DNA from 3 places in the Rhizobium sp. PAMB 3182 genome. Region 1 is predicted to be linked to each of the others. Evidence: riboswitches for the same ligand, from Rfam matches in the RefSeq annotation. Region 1 holds a riboswitch; each other region holds the start of a gene.
What was found. Region 1 has a riboswitch for cobalamin ahead of ACU5AZ_RS06020 (aromatic ring-hydroxylating oxygenase subunit alpha). Riboswitches for the same ligand answer to the same signal wherever they lie in the genome.
Positions count from the first base shown of each region.

Region 2: it holds a riboswitch for cobalamin, as region 1 does, so the genes downstream of both, ACU5AZ_RS18865 (CbtB domain-containing protein) here and ACU5AZ_RS06020 (aromatic ring-hydroxylating oxygenase subunit alpha) in region 1, are expected to answer to the same signal.
Region 3: it holds a riboswitch for cobalamin, as region 1 does, so the genes downstream of both, ACU5AZ_RS05260 (energy-coupling factor ABC transporter permease) here and ACU5AZ_RS06020 (aromatic ring-hydroxylating oxygenase subunit alpha) in region 1, are expected to answer to the same signal.

Region 1 covers NZ_CM128607.1:1,183,545-1,190,256, forward strand. The annotation lists gene ACU5AZ_RS06010 (putative bifunctional diguanylate cyclase/phosphodiesterase) at 23-1,360, shown strand; gene ACU5AZ_RS06015 (2Fe-2S iron-sulfur cluster-binding protein) at 1,406-2,500, opposite strand; gene ACU5AZ_RS06020 (aromatic ring-hydroxylating oxygenase subunit alpha) at 2,500-3,744, opposite strand; cobalamin riboswitch at 3,853-4,050, opposite strand; gene ACU5AZ_RS06025 (DUF6656 family protein) at 4,227-4,883, shown strand; gene ACU5AZ_RS06030 (L-threonylcarbamoyladenylate synthase) at 4,978-5,985, shown strand; gene ACU5AZ_RS06035 (FAD-binding oxidoreductase) at 5,975-6,712, shown strand, end outside.
Region 2 covers NZ_CM128607.1:3,934,416-3,941,127, reverse strand. The annotation lists gene cobN (cobaltochelatase subunit CobN) at 1-290, opposite strand, end outside; gene cobW (cobalamin biosynthesis protein CobW) at 297-1,370, opposite strand; gene cobU (bifunctional adenosylcobinamide kinase/adenosylcobinamide-phosphate guanylyltransferase) at 1,375-1,902, opposite strand; gene ACU5AZ_RS18870 (CbtA family protein) at 1,899-2,651, opposite strand; gene ACU5AZ_RS18865 (CbtB domain-containing protein) at 2,670-2,843, opposite strand; cobalamin riboswitch at 2,894-3,263, opposite strand; gene speB (agmatinase) at 3,418-4,383, shown strand; gene ACU5AZ_RS18855 (cobyric acid synthase) at 4,602-6,062, opposite strand.
Region 3 covers NZ_CM128607.1:1,027,305-1,034,016, forward strand. The annotation lists gene ACU5AZ_RS05255 (NAD(P)/FAD-dependent oxidoreductase) at 1-761, opposite strand, end outside; gene ACU5AZ_RS05260 (energy-coupling factor ABC transporter permease) at 944-1,624, opposite strand; cobalamin riboswitch at 1,673-1,894, opposite strand; gene ACU5AZ_RS05265 (hypothetical protein) at 2,008-2,406, shown strand; gene ACU5AZ_RS05270 (helix-turn-helix domain-containing protein) at 2,501-3,205, shown strand; gene ACU5AZ_RS05275 (copper chaperone PCu(A)C) at 3,259-3,795, shown strand; gene ACU5AZ_RS05280 (glycosyltransferase family 4 protein) at 4,036-5,187, shown strand; gene ACU5AZ_RS05285 (hypothetical protein) at 5,201-6,529, shown strand; gene ACU5AZ_RS05290 (glycosyltransferase) at 6,532-6,712, opposite strand, start outside.

The DNA.
Region 1 (6,712 bases):
CGGCACAACGAGCAAGGGCCTTATGCACAGCACGTCGCTGAACACCAGCACAGCACAGACCACCTCCCTGTCGTCCCCTCGCATCCTGCAAATCTGCGAAGCGCTCATGTGGATCAGCGCCGCACTCTGCGCTGCCTGGTTCGTGCTGTACATGACCCTCGGATACAGGGTCGCCGCGGTCAGCGTTGGGGTTCTGGGCCTGGCGATGGTCACCTCCCTTCTGATGCTGAAGGCAGGCATGGTGCAAGCCGGGCTCCTCTTTTCGCAAATCACCAGCTACATCTTCGTCTGCCATTTCGCCCTGTGCTTCGACATTCCGGACGCGGACACGCCGCGCATCCTGCATATCTACCTGCTGGTGATCGCCCTTGTCGGCTACGTCAATTACCAGCGACAACGCTCATGGCTGCAGATCGGCATCATCGCGGCCTGCCTTGCCGGCTTCGTCTTTTTCGCGAGCAGCAATTTCAGCATCCCGGCTGCGACCCCGATCTCCGGCACGGTTCGCGGCCCCCTGGCCATCATCAATGCCGGAATCCTGACAACGCTGTTTTCCGGTATCGTTGTGGTCCTGCAGACGAACGCCGCCGAACAAGGCGGTCTTGTGCGGGAGTTGCTGCTCGGCGTCAGCCGCGGCGAATTCGAACTCTTCTACCAGCCGCAGGTCGACCGCGGCGGCCGGACAATCGGGGCCGAGGCCCTGTTGCGCTGGCAACATCCCAAACGGGGCTACATCTCCCCGGCCGAGTTCATTCCGCTCGCCGAGCGCAGTGGCATCATGCCGAAGATCGGCAGCTGGGTGCTGAAGGAAGCGTGCCAGACGTTGTCGGCGTGGAACGCCAACGCCAGCACAAGGCACCTGACGTTGGCGATCAACATCACCGCCGACCAGTTTCTGCTGACGGATTTCGTGCAACTGGTGGAGGGTACCGTCAGGACCTATGGCGTCGATCCGAAGCGGCTGAAGCTGGAGCTGACGGAAAGCGTGTTCGTCGCCGATGTCGAAGGGCTGGCCGCCAAGATGACGGCCCTGCAGGATATCGGCATCGGCATTTCGCTCGACGACTTCGGCACCGGCTACTCGTCGCTCAGCTATCTGCGCCGACTGCCGCTCACGCAATTGAAGATCGATCGCAGCTTCGTACGCGGCGTGTCGGAAAACGAACTCGACGCCTCGCTTGCCAAGACCATCGTGCAGATGGGGCACGATCTGAGCCTCGACGTGCTGGCGGAAGGCGTGGAGACGGAGGCGCAATACCGCTTCATGCTCGACTGCGGCTGCAGCGCCCTCCAAGGCTACTATTTCGGCCGTCCGATGACTTTGGCCGATTTCGAGCTGCGGGTGCCGACGACCATCTGACGGTCCAGCCGGCTCCGCGCTGCTCGAAGTTGATCGAGGCCTTCGTCAGGCCTCGATCTCGACATCCGTCAAGGGACGCGAGCAGCAGGCGAGGATGTAGCCCTCATCGATCTCGTCGTCGAGAATGCCGCCATTGTGCTGCATGTCGACCTTGCCCGACAGGCACTTGACCCGGCAGGTGCCGCAGATGCCGGATTCGCAGGCCGCGCCGATGCGCACGCCGTTGGCACGGGCCGTCTGCAGCACGGTAAAGCCCGGCTGACACTCGACATTCTTGCCGCTGTCGGCGAAGCGCACCTTGAACGACGGTTCCTCGTCCTTGTCCTCGTTGACCACGATCGGCATGTCGGCGATCGGGGCGGCCGTCGCGAAGGCCTCCTGGTGATAGCGGCTCATGTCGAAGCCGGCGGTCTCCAGCGATTCCCGCACCGTCGCCATGAACGGCTCGGGTCCACAGCAGAACACCGTGCGGTCGAGGAAGTCCGGCGCCAGCAGCGCGATCTTGGCCTTGTCGACCCGGCCCTTGAGGCCCGACCAGAACTGCGAACGCTCCAGCTGCTCGACGATCAGGCCGAGCGAGAAGTTCGGCATGTAGCGCGCCTTGTACTCCAGCTCCGAGCGGAAGATGATGTCGTTCGGCGAACGGGCACAGTGGATGAAGGCGATGTCGCTGTCCGGTTCGCGGTCGCCGAGGTCGCGGGTCATCGACATCATCGGCGTGATGCCGGAACCGGCCGAGATGAACAGGTACTTCTCGCCCGGATGACGGACATAGGAGAAATCCCCGCGCGGGCCGTGCGCCTTGATCTTCATACCCGGATAGAGGCTTTCCTGCATCCAGCGGGTGCCGATGCTGTCCTTCTGCGCCTTGACCGTGACGGCCAGCATGAAGGGCCGCGAGGGGCTGGACGACAGCGTGTAGGTGCGCAGCACCGGTTCCGGTCCGACCGGCAGTTCCAGCGTGACGAACTGGCCGGGCAGATAGCGGAACCAGCGGTTCTCCTTGTCCGCCCGGAAGGTGAAGGTCATCGTGTCCGGCGCCTCCGGCGTCCAGCCGACGCATTCCAGCATGTCTTCCTTGTCGCTCCAGGGGAGCATTTCGTCGACATGCTTGAAGGGAGCTTTCTTCACGCTGCTCATTACGCGACAACCGACAGCTTGGTCTGATCGCCCTGCAGGCGGTCGATCATGAAGTTGGTGTACCACTCGACGAACTGCATGACGCCGCCTTCATGGTCGGGCGAATACGGACCCGGCTCATAGGCCGGCGAACGGATGCCGAAGGCGTTTTCCTCGACGATGCGGCGGTCCTGGTCGTTGGTCTCGTTCCAGACGTGGGTCAATTCCTCGAGGTCGTAGTCGACGCCCTCGACGGCATCCTTGTTCACCAGCCACTTGGTCGTGACCATGGTCTCTTCCGGACCGAGCGGCAGCACGCGGAAGGAGATCGCGTGATCGCCCAGCATGTGGTTCCAGGTGGTCGGATAATGGAAGAGCAGCATGGTGCCGATGTTGCCGACGGTGACGTCGGAGGACAGCGGCTTCTTCACTGCAGGCTTGCCGGACATGGTGTAGCTGACGGCGCCTTCGATCAACGGCATGCGGGCGGCGCGGAACTGGCCGCTGTCATGCATCTTGAACTGGCTCGGCAGGCCGGCGTCCTCGCAATGCTTCCAGTGGGCAGCGATGACAGGATCATCGCCCGCGCCCTGCGTGCCGGTAACCGACGGGGCTTCCGGGTATGTGCGGCAGAGCTCCGGATGGTTGCCGGCGCAGTGGTAGCATTCGCGGTTGTTTTCCCAGACGAGCTTCCAGTTGCCCTTCTCGATGATGGTCGACTGGTGGGCGATCTTGGCTTCCTTGAGACGGTGCGGCCCGACATAGGCATCGACCATTGCGCGGACGGGTTCAAAGTCGGGAGCGACCTTGGCGAGACAGACGAAGATGTAGCCGGCCACCGTTTCGCAATGCATTTTCTTCAGCGAAAACTGCGACTTGTCGAAGTCGTCACCCATCTGCCGGGCAAACAGCAGCGAGCCGTCGAGTTCGTAGGTCCACTGGTGGTACGGGCAGACAAGCTTGGCGGAGGCGCCGCGCTCGGTGTTGCAGACGCGCGAACCGCGGTGACGGCAGGAATTGTGCAGGGCGCGGATGACACCGTCGCGGCCACGCACGACGACGACCGGATAATCGCCGACCTGAACGGTGAAGAAATTGCCTGCCTTCGGGATTTCGCAGTCATGGCCGATGAAGAGCCAGTCGCGATACCAGATCGTTTCCATATCCAGCTTGAAATAATCCGGATCGGTGTAGAAGGCCTGCTCCAGGCTGAAGCCTTCGCGACGGTTGTTCAATTGCCGCAGCACAGTGTTACGAATATCCATGACCCATCCTCATGCGCCAAAAAAATCAGTGATGCAGACAACCGACAGGTCACGGCCGGCTGGGAGCACCGACAGTTGGAGACCCCGGCCGGTTGCTGCGGCCAAGTTTCAAAATCCATGCTTCAGGCTGGTTTCCGGGCTGAAGAGCCTCCCGTCGCTGCGGGAACTGGCCGTTCCGGACCATGCCGGTGGTTCTTGCGCCAGTTTCAAGCTCTTATACCGTTGCTAGGCAGCGCCGGATTTTCACCGGCTTTCCCAATTTTCCGCCCTCCCTAGCAGGGCGAGACCTTGAGCCTGAACACACTATAGTTGGGAACCGACGTCGCAGACACGCTGCCAGCGACACGCGACACGACAATTGACGACACGCAAGAACGTCGCAGACGGGACAGGCAAGCGGTCGAGGACGGCTCTTAACCGGCGGTTAACCACGTTTTGCGACGATGATGGACCATAGCGGAGCCCTGCACGTGTCCGAAGCCATGAAGACCAGATATTACCAGGCGGCGGAGAAAAAGCCGAAGCTTCCCGGACAGGCGGTTCACTCCGAATTCCTGCGCACCGGCCGCATCGTGCGCAGCAAGGAAAACTGGCTGGAAGAGGAACGGCGCTACCTCACCTACGAGGAGGTCGCCCAGCGCACGGGCAAGATGCTGATGTCCGCCGGCGAACGGACCCATGAACGGTTGAACCGGTTTCACAAGTCGATCCAGTTTCCGAAGATTATCTTTCACCGCACGTTCGAGCAGAGCCCGCATCTCGGCTATTGTCACATCACAGCCGCGCGGACGAACCATCCGCGCTTCAACGAGGTCATCTGGGCGTTCTACATCGCCAACTTCTTCTCCGAAATCGGCGGCACCGACGCCTTCTTCGGACGTCTGAACCTCAAATATCCGCGCATGTACTTCGCCGTGGCCGTCAACCAGAACCAGCCGGTCCCCGCAGAAAGGCCGGCGCAGACCAAGCCACGGACGGCGATGGCACAGCTGCCGGCGCCGCCACGCCTGCAGATCGACCGCAGCATCAACAATGGCGGCATCCTCTTCCAGACGCACGAGAAGAAGGAAGCGGTCAAGAACGTGCTCCTGCTCGGCGCCCGCGACGAAGCGCTGAGGCGAATCATTCAGGCGCTCTGACGCACCCGGTACCCCTACCCTGCTCCGATCGGACGCAGTTGAACACCCGGCCGTTCCGGGCTAAGGACATGCGCATTCCGAAGACCGGTGAGCCATGGCCCGCATTATCGACATCACCCGAAATCCCGACGAGGCGATTGCCGCGGCCCTGCCTCTGCTGGAGGCCGGTCGGCCGATCGCCATGCCAACCGAAACGGTCTACGGGCTGGCTGCGGATGCGACAAACCCAGCGGCCGTCACCGCCATATACGAGACCAAGGGCAGGCCGCGCTTCAATCCGCTGATCTGCCACATGGCCGACAAGGCGATGGCGGAACGCTATGCGACCTTCGACCCCGTTTCGGCGCAACTGGCGGACGCCTTCTGGCCCGGGCCGTTGACGCTCATCCTGCCACTGAAGGAAGGCTCCGGCGTCCATCCCCTCGCAACCGCCGGGCTGGAGACTGTCGGCGTGCGAGTCCCACGCGGTTTTTCCGCCTCGCTGATCAAGGCCTTCGACCGTCCGCTCGCAGCCCCCTCGGCCAACACGTCCGGCAAGATCAGCCCGACGACCGCCGCCCATGTGGACGAGGATCTCGGCGAGAGGATCGATCTCATCCTCGACGGCGGCCCCGCGAAGGTCGGGCTGGAATCGACCATCGTCAAGGTGGACGGCGATGTCATCCGGCTCTTGCGTCCGGGCGGCATCAGCGCCGAGGACATTTCCAAGGCGACCGGCCTCGAGGTCGTGCGCCATGACGGCACGAATGCCGAAATCGAAGCGCCGGGCATGCTGCTTTCCCATTATGCGCCGGGCGCCTCCATGCGGCTGATGGCAGACATGCTGCTGCCGGGCGAAGCGCTGCTGACCTTTGGCGGCAAGCGCCTGCCCGGCATCGAATATGCGCTCGGCATCTTCGACTTGAGCCCGTCCGGCGATCTTGCCGAGGCGGCGGCGAGCCTGTTCGGAATGATGAAGGAAGCGGACGCGACGGGCGCGAAGACGATTGCGGTCACCGCCATCCCCGGCCACGGGCTCGGCGAAGCCATCAATGACCGCCTGGCACGCGCCGCCGCGCCGCGCACGCCCGAAACCACAGGAAAGACGCAGGATGACCAGTGAGCCCCTTTCGCCCGCGCTCCTGAGCCGCTTTGCGGCCATCGTCGGCGAGCGCCATGCAATCACCGAGGCTTCGGACATCAAGCCGTTCGTGACCGAAGATCGCGGCCTCTATTTCCGCAAGTCGCCGCTGGTGCTGCTGCCGGGCTCCATCGATGAGGTCTCGCAGATCCTGGCGCTCGCCACGGAAACGGGAACGCCGATCGTGCCGCAAGGCGGCAATACCGGGCATGTCGGCGGCCAGGTGCCGGCGACCGACGGGCGCGAGGTCATCCTGTCCTTGAAGCGCATGAACCGCATCCGCGATATCGATCCGGTGGCCAACGTGGTCGTTGCCGATGCGGGCGTCGTGCTCGACGACCTGCATGCCGCGGCGACAAAGGTCGATCGCCTGTTCCCGCTGTCGCTCGGCTCGCAGGGCAGCTGCCAGATCGGCGGCAACCTTTCCACCAATGCCGGCGGCACGGCCGTGCTCGCTTACGGCAATATGCGCAATCTCTGCCTCGGCCTCGAGGTGGTGCTGCCGACCGGCGAGATCTGGAACGGTCTACGGCGGCTCAAGAAGGACAATACCGGCTACGACCTTCGCGATCTCTTCATCGGCGCGGAGGGCACGCTCGGCATCATCACCGGTGCCGTGCTCCGGCTCTTCCCGCGCCCGCTCGGCCATCAGGTCGCGCTTGCGGGGCTGAACTCGGTGGAAGACGCGCTTCGCCTGTTCGAGATCGCT
Region 2 (6,712 bases), 1.4 Mb from region 1:
TCGATCGCATATTGGAAATAACTGGCCCCGCCGAGCGCCCGCACCACGATCAGCCTGGCATGCCGCGCCGTGCGCTCGACATAGGTGTCGACCGACATCGGGTGCTTGAGGCTCATCAGGCTGGCAAGCCTCAGGCTCGGCCCCTCCCCCTGGCGCCGGTAAGCGCCGGCAATCGCGGCAAGCTCCGTGTCGGCCGCGGACAGGAAGAGGATATCGCCCGGCGACTGGCCGAGATCGATTGCCTCTTCGCTATCGGCAATCGAGCCTTTCTGGGCGAGCAGCAGGTGCATGATGCATCAGGCCGCGGCGGCGATGGCAGCACGCACGGCATCCTCGTCGATTTCGTGAAGACCGATCACCACGAGGCGCGAGCCCTTGGTCTCGCCCGGCTTCCACGGCCGGTCGAAATAATGCTCGATCCGGCTTCCCACCGCCTGGATGACGAGGCGCATGGCCTTGCCGGGCACTTCGACGAAGCCCTTCAGCCGCAGCACGTCATGCGCATCGATGACGCCTTTCAGCTTTTCGACGAAGGCGGCCGGATCGGCAAGCGCGCCGAGTTCGACGACGAAGCTTTCGAACTCATCGTGGTCATGATGATGATCGTGCTCCGCGCCTGAGGCATGCAGCGCCTCATGCTCCAGTTCATGATGGGACTTGCGGTTGACGATGTCATCCTCCGTGCCCGCGCCGATGCCGAGCAGCACGGCAGACGGCACCTCACCGCCGCGCGCCTCCACCATCTTCGGCTTGCGCGAAATCGCATTGGTCACCGTCTCGCGCACCATGGCGATACCGGCGGCGTCGAGCAGATCGGCCTTGTTGAGGATGATCAGGTCGGCGGCTGTCAGCTGGTCCTCGAACAGTTCTTCCAGCGGGCTCTCGTGGTCCAGGTTGTCGTCCTGCACGCGCAGCGCATCGACCTTGTCGTGATCGTCGGCAAAGCGGCCGGCGGCGACCGCCGCGCTGTCAACCACGGTCACGACGCCGTCGACGGTCACCTGCGTCTTGATGTCCGGCCAGTTGAAGGCGGCGACCAGCGGCTGCGGCAGCGCCAGGCCGGAAGTCTCGATGACGATATGATCGGGGCGGTTCTCGCGCTCCAGAAGCTTCGTCATCGCCGGAATGAAATCGTCGGCGACGGTGCAGCAGATGCAACCATTGTTGAGCTCGACGATATCGTCCTCGGTGCAGTTTTCCGCGCCGCAGCCCTTCAGCACCTCGCCATCGACGCCGAGATCGCCGAATTCGTTGATGATCAGCGCGATCTTCCGACCATCGGCGTTCATCAGCATGTTGCGGATCATCGTCGTCTTGCCGGCGCCGAGAAAGCCGGTGATCACCGTTGCCGGGATTTTTTCCTTCATCATGATCCTAACCCTTCATTTTCAGCGGCAATCCCGCCGCGATAAAATAGACTTCTGCCGCTGTCTCCGCGGCCATCTGGTGGAGCCTGCCGGCGTGATCGCGAAAGGCCCGCGCCATGGCGTTCTCCGGCACGATGCCGAGGCCGACCTCGTTCGACACCAGGATGATCCGGCCCCTTGCCTGCGGCAGGTAATCGGCGAGCGAGCGCGAGGCCGCTTCGACGTCCATATCCGCCATCATCAGGTTCGAGACCCAGAGCGTCAGGCAATCGACGAGAATAACACGCCCCGGATCATCGACCGAGCGCAGACAACCGATGAGATCGACCGGCTCCTCATGCGTCGTCCAGCCGTCACCGGCTCGCTCCTGCTTGTGGCGCGCGATGCGGTCACGCATCTCGTCGTCATAGGCTTGGCCCGTCGCCAGGTAATGCCGGTCGAGGCCGGACTGTCGGGCAAGCCCCTCGGCGAACCGCGACTTGCCCGAACGGGCGCCGCCCAGCACCAGGACGGCGCCGGGCGGTGTCGTCGTCATGCGGCAGCTCCCGCGATCTTGCGGTTGGCAAGCCCCATCAGCAGACCGAGCACCAGCCAGAAGACCAGCGTCGTCGCCAATGCTGCGACAGCGAACTCGGCGGCGAGGATCGCCGGGACGTTGCTGTCGATGCTGTCGGGTTGCGGCGCGCCCCAGAGATGCGGCGCGGCAATCAGCACGAGGCCGAGAACCTTGGCCCAGGCCTCTTCACGCAGGGCCAGAAGCCAGATGCCGGCACCAGACAGTACCACCGCACTCAGCCACCAGATCTGGCGGGCGTCGAGATCGGCGGCCGGAAAGCCCGGCAGTTCCGGCGGCAGGCCGAGAGACGGCAGCAGGTGAACGGCCAGCCAGGCGCAGGCGCCCCAGAAGATGCCGTTCGCAAGCGTGATGTCGCGGCCGGAGACAAGACTGATGCCGGCAAGCAGCAAGGCAAAACCGGCACCGGCCACGAGGTTGGCCATCAGCGTTCCGCCAAAGCGGCTGACGCCGAAGAGCATGCCGCTCTCGTCGTGGCCATCGTCTTCCGCACCATGCGCGAAAGCTGGAGACGGCAGGAAAAGCGATCCGGCGAGTTCGCCGAATGTAGAGTTTTCAGCCTTGGCGGAATGCTCGTGCTCGGGCGCTCCGCCTTCATATTCCTCTGCGTGAAGAATAAGAGGCACGACTTTGACCTGCTGCGCGACGGTCATCACACCACCGGCAACAAGCCCGGCCACCAGAGCGGCCAGGAGATATTTGACAATCATGACAGGTGACCTTCGTCCTTAGTGGCAGGGAAAGCCATAGGAGTGGCGCACGTCATGGGCAGTATCGTGCAGAACCGCCGAATGCGCGAGACCGACGCCGAACACCAGGAACGCGCCGAGAAGGAGCGCAATGAAACCGGCCTTCTGACGGTCGGAAACCGAGAGGGTAGAAGAAGATGCGATCGTAGCCATGACAACCTCCGTGCTGGCATACTGGAGGAGCCTCCTCCGAGGTTTGGGCGAATGCCCGGCACGATATGGCAGGTCTCCTGGCTCGCGGTTTCAGGCATTTCTGCCAGCAGGTCTCCCTCGCCTTCCCGGAGTTTGATGGCAGATCGCGAAAGGCGGACGATTCGTAGACAATAGAGGCGTCCAACCCCGGTTCACGCGACTGCCACTCCAGTGGCTTTTTCCGCCGAAGGCTTTCCTGCCCGCCTGCCGATAGCGCAGACAGCCGGCAGTGCGGCCCTTCGAAGGAATGGAAGACCCTCGCCACTCTACAGTCGCGGGGTCGGCTGCGATTGGAACGCCCTGCTTGGGTCCGTCCCGTCACATTCCCTTTTGATCCCGATTGGCGATTGCCGTTCGGGAACCATCCGTAATTGCAGATGATTATGGATTCCCTTGCCGCCTGTCAATTGCGTGGAAGCGACAGAGACTGTTCTCTGACCGCGGATTGAAGGAAAGCCTCAAATCCCGCTTGCCCGACCGCCAAACCGGTGCAACCTTCCCTGTGGGAAGACCCCAAGACCGCAAAGGACCGCGCATGACGCAAAACAGTTACGACTCCGGACGGTTGAACCTGCCCTTCGTTGGCATTTCCACCTTCGGCAAGCGTCCCTACGAGCCGGACTGGTCGAAGATCGAAGCCGATGTCGCCGTCATGGGCGCGCCATTCGATTTCGGGACGCAGTGGCGGGCCGGCGCCCGGTTCGGACCGCGGGCGATCCGCGAGGCTTCGACCCTGTTTTCCTTTGGTCATGCCGGCGCATACGATCACGACGACGGCGTCACCTATCTCGACGACGTGACGATCGTCGACATCGGCGATGCGGACATCATCCACACCAATACCGAGATGAGCCACGCCAACATCGAGAAGGGCGTGCGCGCCATCCTCGCCGCCGGCGCGCTGCCGGTCGTGCTGGGTGGCGATCATTCGATCAACATCCCCTGCATCAATGCCTTTTCCGATCAGGGGCCGATCCATGTCGTGCAGATCGATGCCCATCTCGACTTCGTCGACGAGCGGCATGGCGTGCGCAACGGTCACGGCAACCCGATGCGCCGCGCGGCCGAAAAGGACTACGTCACCGGCCTCTCGCAGATCGGCATCCGCAACGTGTCCTCGACCGCGAAGGAAGGATACGAGACGGCGATCTCGATGGGATCGGACATCATCACCGTGCGCGGCGCGCGCAGGCTCGGGACCGAGGCGCTGCTTGAGCGAATTCCGGCTGGCATGAACTATTATCTGACGATCGACATCGACGGTTTCGACCCGTCGATTGCGCCCGGCACCGGCACGCCAAGCCATGGCGGCTTCCTCTACTACGAGGTGCTCGACATCATCGCCGGCCTCGCCGAACGCGGCAACGTCGTCGGCATCGACCTCGTCGAGGTCGCCCCCGACTACGACCACACCGGCACCACGGCAATCCTGGCGGCGCAGGTCTTGTTGAACACGATCGGGCGGATCTTTCATTTCCGGAAGTTGAGGGCGGGCACCTGAGGGGTATCGCCAAGGTCCAAACACCCCCTCTCTTGGAATTTCTAACACTTAGCTGACGCTAAGATGTTGAAATTCCATTCTCCCCCGCCAAGGGGGAGATGGGAGCCAGCGGCGCTATCAGCACTTCATCTCTCCCCTTGCGGGAGAGGATACAAAATCATGATCTTAGCTTCAGCTAAGTCATAGATTTTGTTGGTGAGGGGGTATTTCAGGCGACGTCACCCAACCCGCATCACCCCATCGAGCCAGTCCTTGTCCAGGACCGCCTCCAGCTCCGCCGCCACCTCGTCGAGCGCCGCGTCGACGCTCGACGCATAGTTCGTGCGTTCGCCCGAAAGCCCGAAGCTCGACAACAGGCCGGCGCGGTAGGCGTCGCTGGAAAAGAGGCCATGCAGATAGGTACCCATCACCTTGCCGTCCGCCGACATGGCGCCATCCGGCCGGCCATCGATCGTCACCGGCACCCGGGCGCAGTCCGGTCCCTTCGTTTCCCCCAGGTGGATCTCGTAACCTGCGAGTGGCGCCTCATACTCCGTCGACCAGGCCGATGAATTGCGCACGGTCTTTTCGGGCGCCATGACCGTTTCGACGTCGAGAAGGCCGAGGCCCGGCGCCGCGCGCACGTCTCCCTCGATTCCGTCCGGATCGAAAACCATTGTCCCCAGCATCTGGTAGCCGCCGCAAATGCCGATCACCCGGCCGCCACGGCGATGGTGGCGCACGATATCTGCGTCCCAGCCCTGCGCGCGAAAATCGGCAAGGTCACCGATTGTCGACTTCGAACCGGGAATGACGACCAGGCCCGCGTCGTCGGGAATGCGTTCGCCCGGCCTGACGAAGACCAGCTCGACGTCGTCTTCCGCCGCCAGCGGGTCGAGATCGTCGAAATTGGCGATGCGCGAGAGAACCGGCACGGCCACCTTCAGCGCCCCCGTGCCGCGCCGCGCCAGCCGCTCCAGCACGACCGAATCCTCTGCCGGAAGGCGTGCCGCCGCCTTAAGCCACGGGACGACGCCGAAGCACGGCCAGCCGGTAAATTCACCGATCGCGGTAATACCGTCACCGAAGAGTGACACATCACCGCGAAACTTGTTTATGATATATCCGGCGATCGTCGCCCGGTCTTCCGCCGGAAGGATCGCATGCGAACCGACCAGCGAGGCGATCACCCCGCCCCGGTCGATATCGCCGACCAGCACCACCGGAACGTTCGCCCGCGTCGCAAACCCCATATTGGCGATGTCGCCGGCCCTGAGGTTGATTTCCGCAGGCGAACCAGCCCCCTCGACGATGACGAGGTCGGCCCCTTCGCCGGTAATCCGGAAGCTCTCCATAACCGCATCAAGCAACTGCGGCTTCAGCCGCTGGTAATCGCGCCCTTTCGCCTGGCCGAACACGCGGCCCTGCAGGATGATCTGGCTGCCGATATCCGATTGCGGCTTCAGGAGCACCGGGTTCATGTGCACGGAAGACGGCACGCGCGCTGCCATCGCCTGCAGCCATTGCGCACGGCCGATCTCGCCGCCGTCATCGGAAACGGCGGCGTTGTTGGACATGTTCTGCGGCTTGAACGGACGGACCTTCAGGCCCCGGTTGGCGGCAATCCGGCAGAGGCCCGCGACAAGGACCGTCTTGCCGACGTCCGATCCCGTTCCCTGCAGCATGATCGCTTTCGCCATGGTCGCTTCATCCCTCCGTCAAAGGCTGAAAGGGATAAAGCGATCGCGGGCAATTGCAATTGCCCAATGCGTAAAAGATGAAGGGAGGAGCGACATGGCCGGGCCAGAAAAGCCAAGGCCGCGCAATCCCCAAAGGGGACGCGCGGCTCTTCGGCAACAGTGACGGCACGTACTTCAAAACTAAAGCCGTTCAATCTCCGGTACGCAATACCCGATCCGGAGACTTGGAGCGGTTTGAGCCGCTGAAATGGAGTTATATCGGCAGTTCGTTACCGGAGCGTTAGCGGCGAATTGCCAAAAACCCCATATGACAATTTAAAGGTCCCATTCGCACCAGAATTGATACAAGTATATGTTTTTAAATGAATTTTATTTTTCAGTGACAAAACGACATGCGACGGACCCGGCCCGTGGTCAGTCAAGGCAGGCCATCGCGGTTGATTTATCGCCCACATGACCTACCCTACGTATTGAGCAGGTCGAAAATGCGCCTTGGGAACGGGCGCGCGACCATTTTCCGGCGTCCTTTTCGCCATCTTTCACCGTCTTCGCCGACCGATCGGACGCGGGCACGTGAACGTAAGAATTTGCCCCAAGGGTCGGGAGGCATGCAGTGGCCCCCATGACCGATAAAGACGAGCTGCAGGAGG
Region 3 (6,712 bases), 160 kb from region 1:
AGGCCAGCCATCGCGGCGGCGCGATCGTTGGGCGTGACGCCGATGCCGACGACGACGAGATCGACGGGAATGGTGGAGCCGTCCGAGAGTTCGGCGCCGGTTACCTTGCCGTCCTCGCCGATCAGGCGATGCAGGCCGGTTTCCTCGCGAATGACGACGCCGTGGCTTTCGTGGACGGCGCGCATGATGTCGGCGGTTTCCTTCGCCGCGACGCGCTTGAGGATGCGGTCCGCCATTTCGATGACGGTGACCTCGAGGCCGAGCTTGCGGGCGACGGCTGCCGCCTCCAGGCCGATATAGCCACCGCCGATGACGAGCAGACGGCGGCCGGGCGTCATCGCCTCGGCAAGCCGGTCGCAATCATCCTTGTCGCGTACGGTGAAGACGCCGGCGAGCTCGCCGCCGATCGCTTCCGGCAGCTTGCGCGGCGTGGCGCCGGTGGCAAGCGCCAGCGTCTCGTATTCGACCTGCGTGCCGTCCTGCATTCGGACGGTCTTCGCGGCCCGGTCGATTTCCTCGACCCAGGCAGACAGGCGGATGTCGACGTTGTTGTCGGCGAACCAGCTTTCCGGCCGGAACAGCAGGCGGTCGAAGCTCATCTCGCCGAGAAGGTATTTCTTGGACAGCGGCGGGCGTTGGTAGGGAAGGCTCGCCTCGGCGCCGAGGATCGTGATCGGACGTTCGTCCTTCAGGGCCCTCAACTTGGCTGCCAGCGCGAAGCCCGCCTGCCCTGCCCCGACGATCACCAGCCTGCCAGCCATGGCACCCTCCACATATCGTTAGTATAGAAACGAGTTTACTAAAATGAAGGTCTAGCGCATCGCCGCCCGAACGCCAAGGGGCCGGCCATCAAACGCGCGTGTCTCTGGCGTGAAGCCCGGGCCTTCGAAGAGGGAAAGGCGCAGCCCACAGACCGCGCCCTTCCGGTTTCGTTCGACCGCGATCAGCCGGCCTGATGCAGGCGACGCGCGAAAAGCGGGCCGCGGCTTGCCTTGTCGAAGGACTTGGCGGCGGCAAGCACGGCGAGGTCGATCAGCGGCTCGATGAGCACGACGCTCATATAGGCGATGCCGAACGAACCGACGGCGGCAAGGTTCTGAGCACCGAAGCCCTGGCCGTAGAGCGCCCAGAAGGCGACCCAGGCAACGATGCCGCCCTGATAGGTGGTCGAAAGCGCCAGCGCCTGCTTGTAGGTCACGTCGACATAGGCCGTGCGGGCCGGAATGATGCGGCGTGCCACCGCGCCGATCGCCCAGAGCGGCACGAGCAACGTGGTGACGTTGATGCCGTATTGCGGCAGGTCGAGGGGCGCGAAGAAGACGCCCTGGATCAAGAGCCCCAGCGCCAGGCCGATCGCCGCCGGCCCCGCCCCGAACATCAACAGCAGCGTCGAGCCGAGGATCAGGTGCACCTCGGAAACGCCGACAGCATGATGCGGAAGGACCTGGAAGAAGGAAAAGACCAGCGCGGTCGTGACCGTGCTGCGCATGGTAAGCGCTGCGACGCCGCCATCGTGACGGACGGTGTCGACCGCCATCTTGAGGCCAAGCCCGAGGGCTCCGGCTGCCGTTGCGTAGGAAAGAACGATCTTGGCGCCGTCGACGACGCCGGGTTCGATATGCATGTTGACTCCTTTCCGCGCCCACCGCGCGGCAAGTGATGAGAATGGGCGAAATGCCCGGCGATGATGGCAGGTCTCCTGGCTCGCGGGTCTTCATTCGGCCTGCCTTCCCGACTTCTCTTCAAAGCCAGTGGCATCAAGGCGTCATTCGCCGCTCACAGTTGCGGGGGCAGCCATGGTCTCGGTCCCTGATGGGTACGCCTCACCATGTTCCCTTTTCATCCGCCGTCCCGGTTTCGGGGATATGGCGGAACCATCGCCGTCAGTCGTAGAGCAGGGATTTTTCCGATTCAACTCTCGACAGGCAGAAATGCACGCCCAAATTGCCGCATTGTCATTTCGAAGGCCGGGTGATATTCGATGCCCGTCTTTCGAGTGGGGCATCGATGAAACGGCGGATCGGGACGATCAGGAACCTGTTGCACATTCTGTGTGCGCTGGCCGTGTTCGCCATCGGCTTCGCGCATAAATCCCCCGTACTTGCCTCTCAGATACCCGCCTCGGAACTGGCCGCCTATGCGCTGCCGGACGGCACCATTCCGTTCATCTGCGACAGCGCCCTCGACGACGAGGCCGGTGGCAAGAAGCATGTGCACGACCATGGCTGCGAGGCGTGCCGCATCAGCGCCGGATCAATGCTCGTGGTCCCGCCCTCCGTCGGCGGTCCGCAGGTCCGTATAAGCGGAACCGAGCGGCTGCCCGCCTATCGGGAAGCCTTCTACCGCCAGCTTTTCCCGCCCAACGCATCACCGCGCGCCCCTCCCCTTTCCGGCATTTCTGTCTGAACCGCAGCCGCCTTGGCGCGGCCGCTTTCACAGTTCGCGCCGGACTTCCGTCTCCTGACGGCTTCTGCCGGCGCCCATGCCGGATCGACACATCATGTTACAGAGGATCACCGCGGACCCGAACGCGTCCGCCCGATCGGCGAACGGGCCGCAAAGGCCGCTTGTCGCCGTATACTCACAAACATTCAACCGCTTCGAAGCCGGGTCAGCGATCACCATCGAGCGCAAGGGACGACGGGCACTCCTCGTCATCCGCGAGGGATGCGTGGCGCTGCACCAGACCCTGCAGGACGGACGCCGCCAGATACTCGACATTCTCGGCCCCGGCCGCGTGTTCGGAAAGGGCGTGACGGACCAGCTCGGCTGTCACGCCGAGGCGCTCGCCTTCACCCGGATCGAGACCATCGCCGAAGATGGACGCGACGGCGGCGGCCAGGCCAGGGCGCTCGTGGAGTTCACGCAAAGGCTGCAGGACCACATCACCCTGCTCGGCCGCCGGACGGCGCAGGAGCGGGTCGCCCTGGCGATCCTCGATCTCGCCGGTCAGTTCGGACGCCGCGGCCACGGCGCCCGTCCCTCCGGCGGCAGTTTTCGCCTCTACCTCAAGCGGGTTGACCTCGCCGACTGGCTCGGCCTGACGCTGGAAACCGTCAGCCGCAACCTGAACGGCTTCAAGCGCGCCGGGCTCATCGATTTCTCCACCCCGGAACTCGTGACCATCAAAGACCGCAAGCGGATCGCCGCCATCGCCGGCGCGATCGACGACGAGGCTGCGCCGCGAAGGCAGCCCCTCACCTGACCAATCACGCTTTCAGCCAATTCAACCCAACACATCCAGGAAAAGGAAACACTATGCAAACCACGACAATCCGTCTGCTCACGCTTATCGTCACGCTCATGACGGCGCCGCTGGCCTGGGGGCACGAGTTCAAGGTCGGAGATCTCGAGATCATCCATCCCAACTCGCGCGCCATGATCCCCGGCGCCAAGGTTGGCGGCGGCTATCTGAAGATCATCAATCACGGCAGCACGGACGACCGGCTGGTGGCGATCAAGTCCGACCGGTCAGACAACGTGCAGATGCATGAGATGTCGGTCGAAAACAACGTCATGAAGATGCGCGAGCTGCCGGACGGCATCGCCATCCCGGCCGGCAAGACCGTCGAGCTGAAGAAGGGCGGCCTGCATGTGATGTTCATGGATGTCAAAAAGCCGTTCAAGGAGGGCGACATGGTCAAGGCGACGCTGGTCTTCGAAAAGGCCGGCTCCGTCGACGTCGAGTTCGCAGTCGGCAATGCCAGCGGCAACGATGGCGGCGACATGAAGGGCATGGATATGAAGTCGATGGACGGCATGAACCACGACGCCATGCCGAAGATGGGCAACTAAGCCTCGATAATTCCTTCGGAAACGACGGCCGCCGAATGGATAGGCGGCTGTCGCACCCGTCAGTTCCTAACGAAAATTTAATGTCCGGAAGCGCCGCCCTCCCATTCACATCCTTTAAATTTAGTTTATGATATCAACGTGTTCCGGGATGAAACATCCCAAAACGGGACATACTGTGCTGCGTCTTACACCTTAATCGACCTCCGGCGCTTTTTGGGACGGTTTGTCTTGGAGTTGGGCATGGAATTTGAGGTCGCACAGATCATTCAGGAATTCAGTACTGTCGGCGGCGTGGAACGCGTCGCCTGGGACCTTGCTCTTGCGCTCGGCCGCCTCGGCCAACCCAATTCCGTCGTCTGCTCAACCTATGCCAATGACACGCCGTCAAGCGTGAAGATAAGGCCGCTGGTGCGCTGGCTTTCCCGCGTCCCCAAACGCGGCGCCATGAAATATGTCGGCCGGATGATCGTCGTGCCGATCTTTGCCATTGCCTCGAAGTTCGCCGAATTAGCCAAGGACAACTCGATCATCATCAGCCACGGTGACAGTCTCGTCGGCGATATCGTCGTCATTCACGCCGTCAACGCCGAAAGCCTGAGAGAAAAGCGGCGCGCCGGGCAAGTGGCGTGGCTCTTCAACCCGCTGCACGCCTGGGTGGCGGTGCGCGACCGCATCATGATCGGCGGCCTGCGCTTCAAGCGCTATGTCGCGGTTTCGGAGCGCGTGAAGCAGGAACTGATCGCGCACTACAATGTGCCGGAAGCGCGCATCAAGGTCATTCCCAACGGCGTCGACCTGTCCCGTTTCAATCCGAACATGGGCAACCGCGAGACCATGCGGGCCGAATTCGGAATACCGGCGGACGCACGGCTTCTGCTCTTCGTGGGCCATGAATACAACAGAAAGGGCCTCGCCTTCGTCATCTCGGCGATGGAGAAGATGACGGATAGCAATCTGTGGCTGCTCGTGGTCGGCTCGGAAAACGGCGACTCCTACAGAGACATGGCCGTTCGCACGGCGGCGCGGATCGTCTTTGCAGGCGAGCGCCGCGACATGGAGATGATCTACCCCATCGCCGACGCCTTCGTGCTGCCTACCGCCTACGAGACCTTCTCGCTAGTGTGCATGGAAGCCATGGCATCCGGCGTGCCGATCTTCGCCACCCGCGTCGGCGGGATCGAGAACTATCTTGCCGACGGCGTCAACGGCTACGCCATCGAGCGGAATGCCGAAGACATCGCCGCCAAGCTGACAATGGCCTTTTCGGCACCCGAAGGTCTTGCCCCCCTGAAAAAAGGTGCAATCGCCACTTCGCTCAGATACAATTGGGACGAGGTCGGAAAGCAGTACATCTCCCTGGCCGAAGAGATCGCGAGCGAGAAATGGCACTGACGTCAGGGCAGGCATGGCAGGCATAGGCGGGAAGCGATCCTGGCGCTGCCTTTCCGCGCTCGCCTTGCTGCTGATGCCGACGCTTGCATTCGGCGACGATGCGACCCTGAGATGGCGGACGGGCGGCGGCAACCTCGTTACCCACCTGACCGGCCCCCCGAGCGCAACCCTGTACCAGGCCCTTGAAGGCGTCGGCGCACGTCTCGGCCGCATGAATTCCTATGGCTGGCGCGATCTTCAACGCAATCCGATACCGACAAATTTCGACGCGGCCATGCTGGAGGCCCACCGGCATGGCATCTGGCCGATCATGCTGCTGGAATATGAGGGCAGCTACCAGACCCTCGACCCTCCGCAGCCGATCGGCTCCTACGACGACTGGTTCAAGGCCGGGAAGGCCATGGCGGAGCGCTTTCGCCCGGGCGGCGACTGGGCCCGTGAAAACGGGATCGACGACGGCTACGGCGTGACGACATACACGGCAGTCAACGAGCCAGACGTGCAGAACACCATCCCGAAACAGGCCTATCACGATGCGATGGAAGGCTTGGCCGACGGCGTCCACTCCGTCGATCCGTCGCTGAAGGTCGTGCCCGCCGGTTTCGCTGCCTGCAATATCGATGGCGATGCAACGCTCAGGGGCTACGGCCCGGCGATCGCCGACCTGTTCGAAAACGGCAAGCTGGACGGCATCGACCTGCACACCTACTACAATTACCAGTTCTATCCGTTGACCGCGGGCCGGCAGTTCTCGGCGCAAAACTGCTTCGACAAGATCAAGACGACGCTCGGCATCACCCGCGACATCAATTTCTATGCGACGGAATTCAACGTGACGCGCGAAGGCGAGTGGGAGAACCGCTCACTGATCGCCAGCCTGTTCCTTACGGCCGCTTGGGACAATTTCGGCGTCGTCGGCAATAATGACCGACCCGCGATGGTTCTAGCCTTTCCCTGGAGCCTACTCGATACCGGTCGCTTCGAAGGCCCCGGCTATGCGATGGCCGCCCGTGAGAACCCCTGGCTTCCGGAAGTTCGCGCCAAGGTGCTGCAGCGCATCCTGGATATCGCCGGAGACATGCGCTTCGTTTCGGCGGATCCGCGGCACACGGGCATGTTCCATCTGTCAGGCGAAAAGGGCGATCTCTACGTCTGGCAGAACCGGGAAGGCTGGACGGATGCCCCGGGCCACAGCTGGACGCTGACCCTGCCCGACTGGGCAAAACGCGTCGAGCTTTGGGGATATGACGGCCTGCGCAAGGTCGAGGATTGCAGCGGCGGTCCCTACACGTTCGACAACCTCAAGGGCGGCGAGACGCTGATGGTGCGGGTCCTGCGCTGACGCTACCGGCGAGGTGTATCGGCGGCGGCTCGCCAGGCGGCGTAAAGCTGATCGGCGACGACCGGATAGGTGAAGCGCGAGCGGACATTGTCGATGCCGGCCTGAGCCTTGCGCCTGCGCTCCGCCGGATCGCTCGCCAGCCGCGACAGCAGCGAGGAGAGTGCATCCGGATCACGCTGCGGA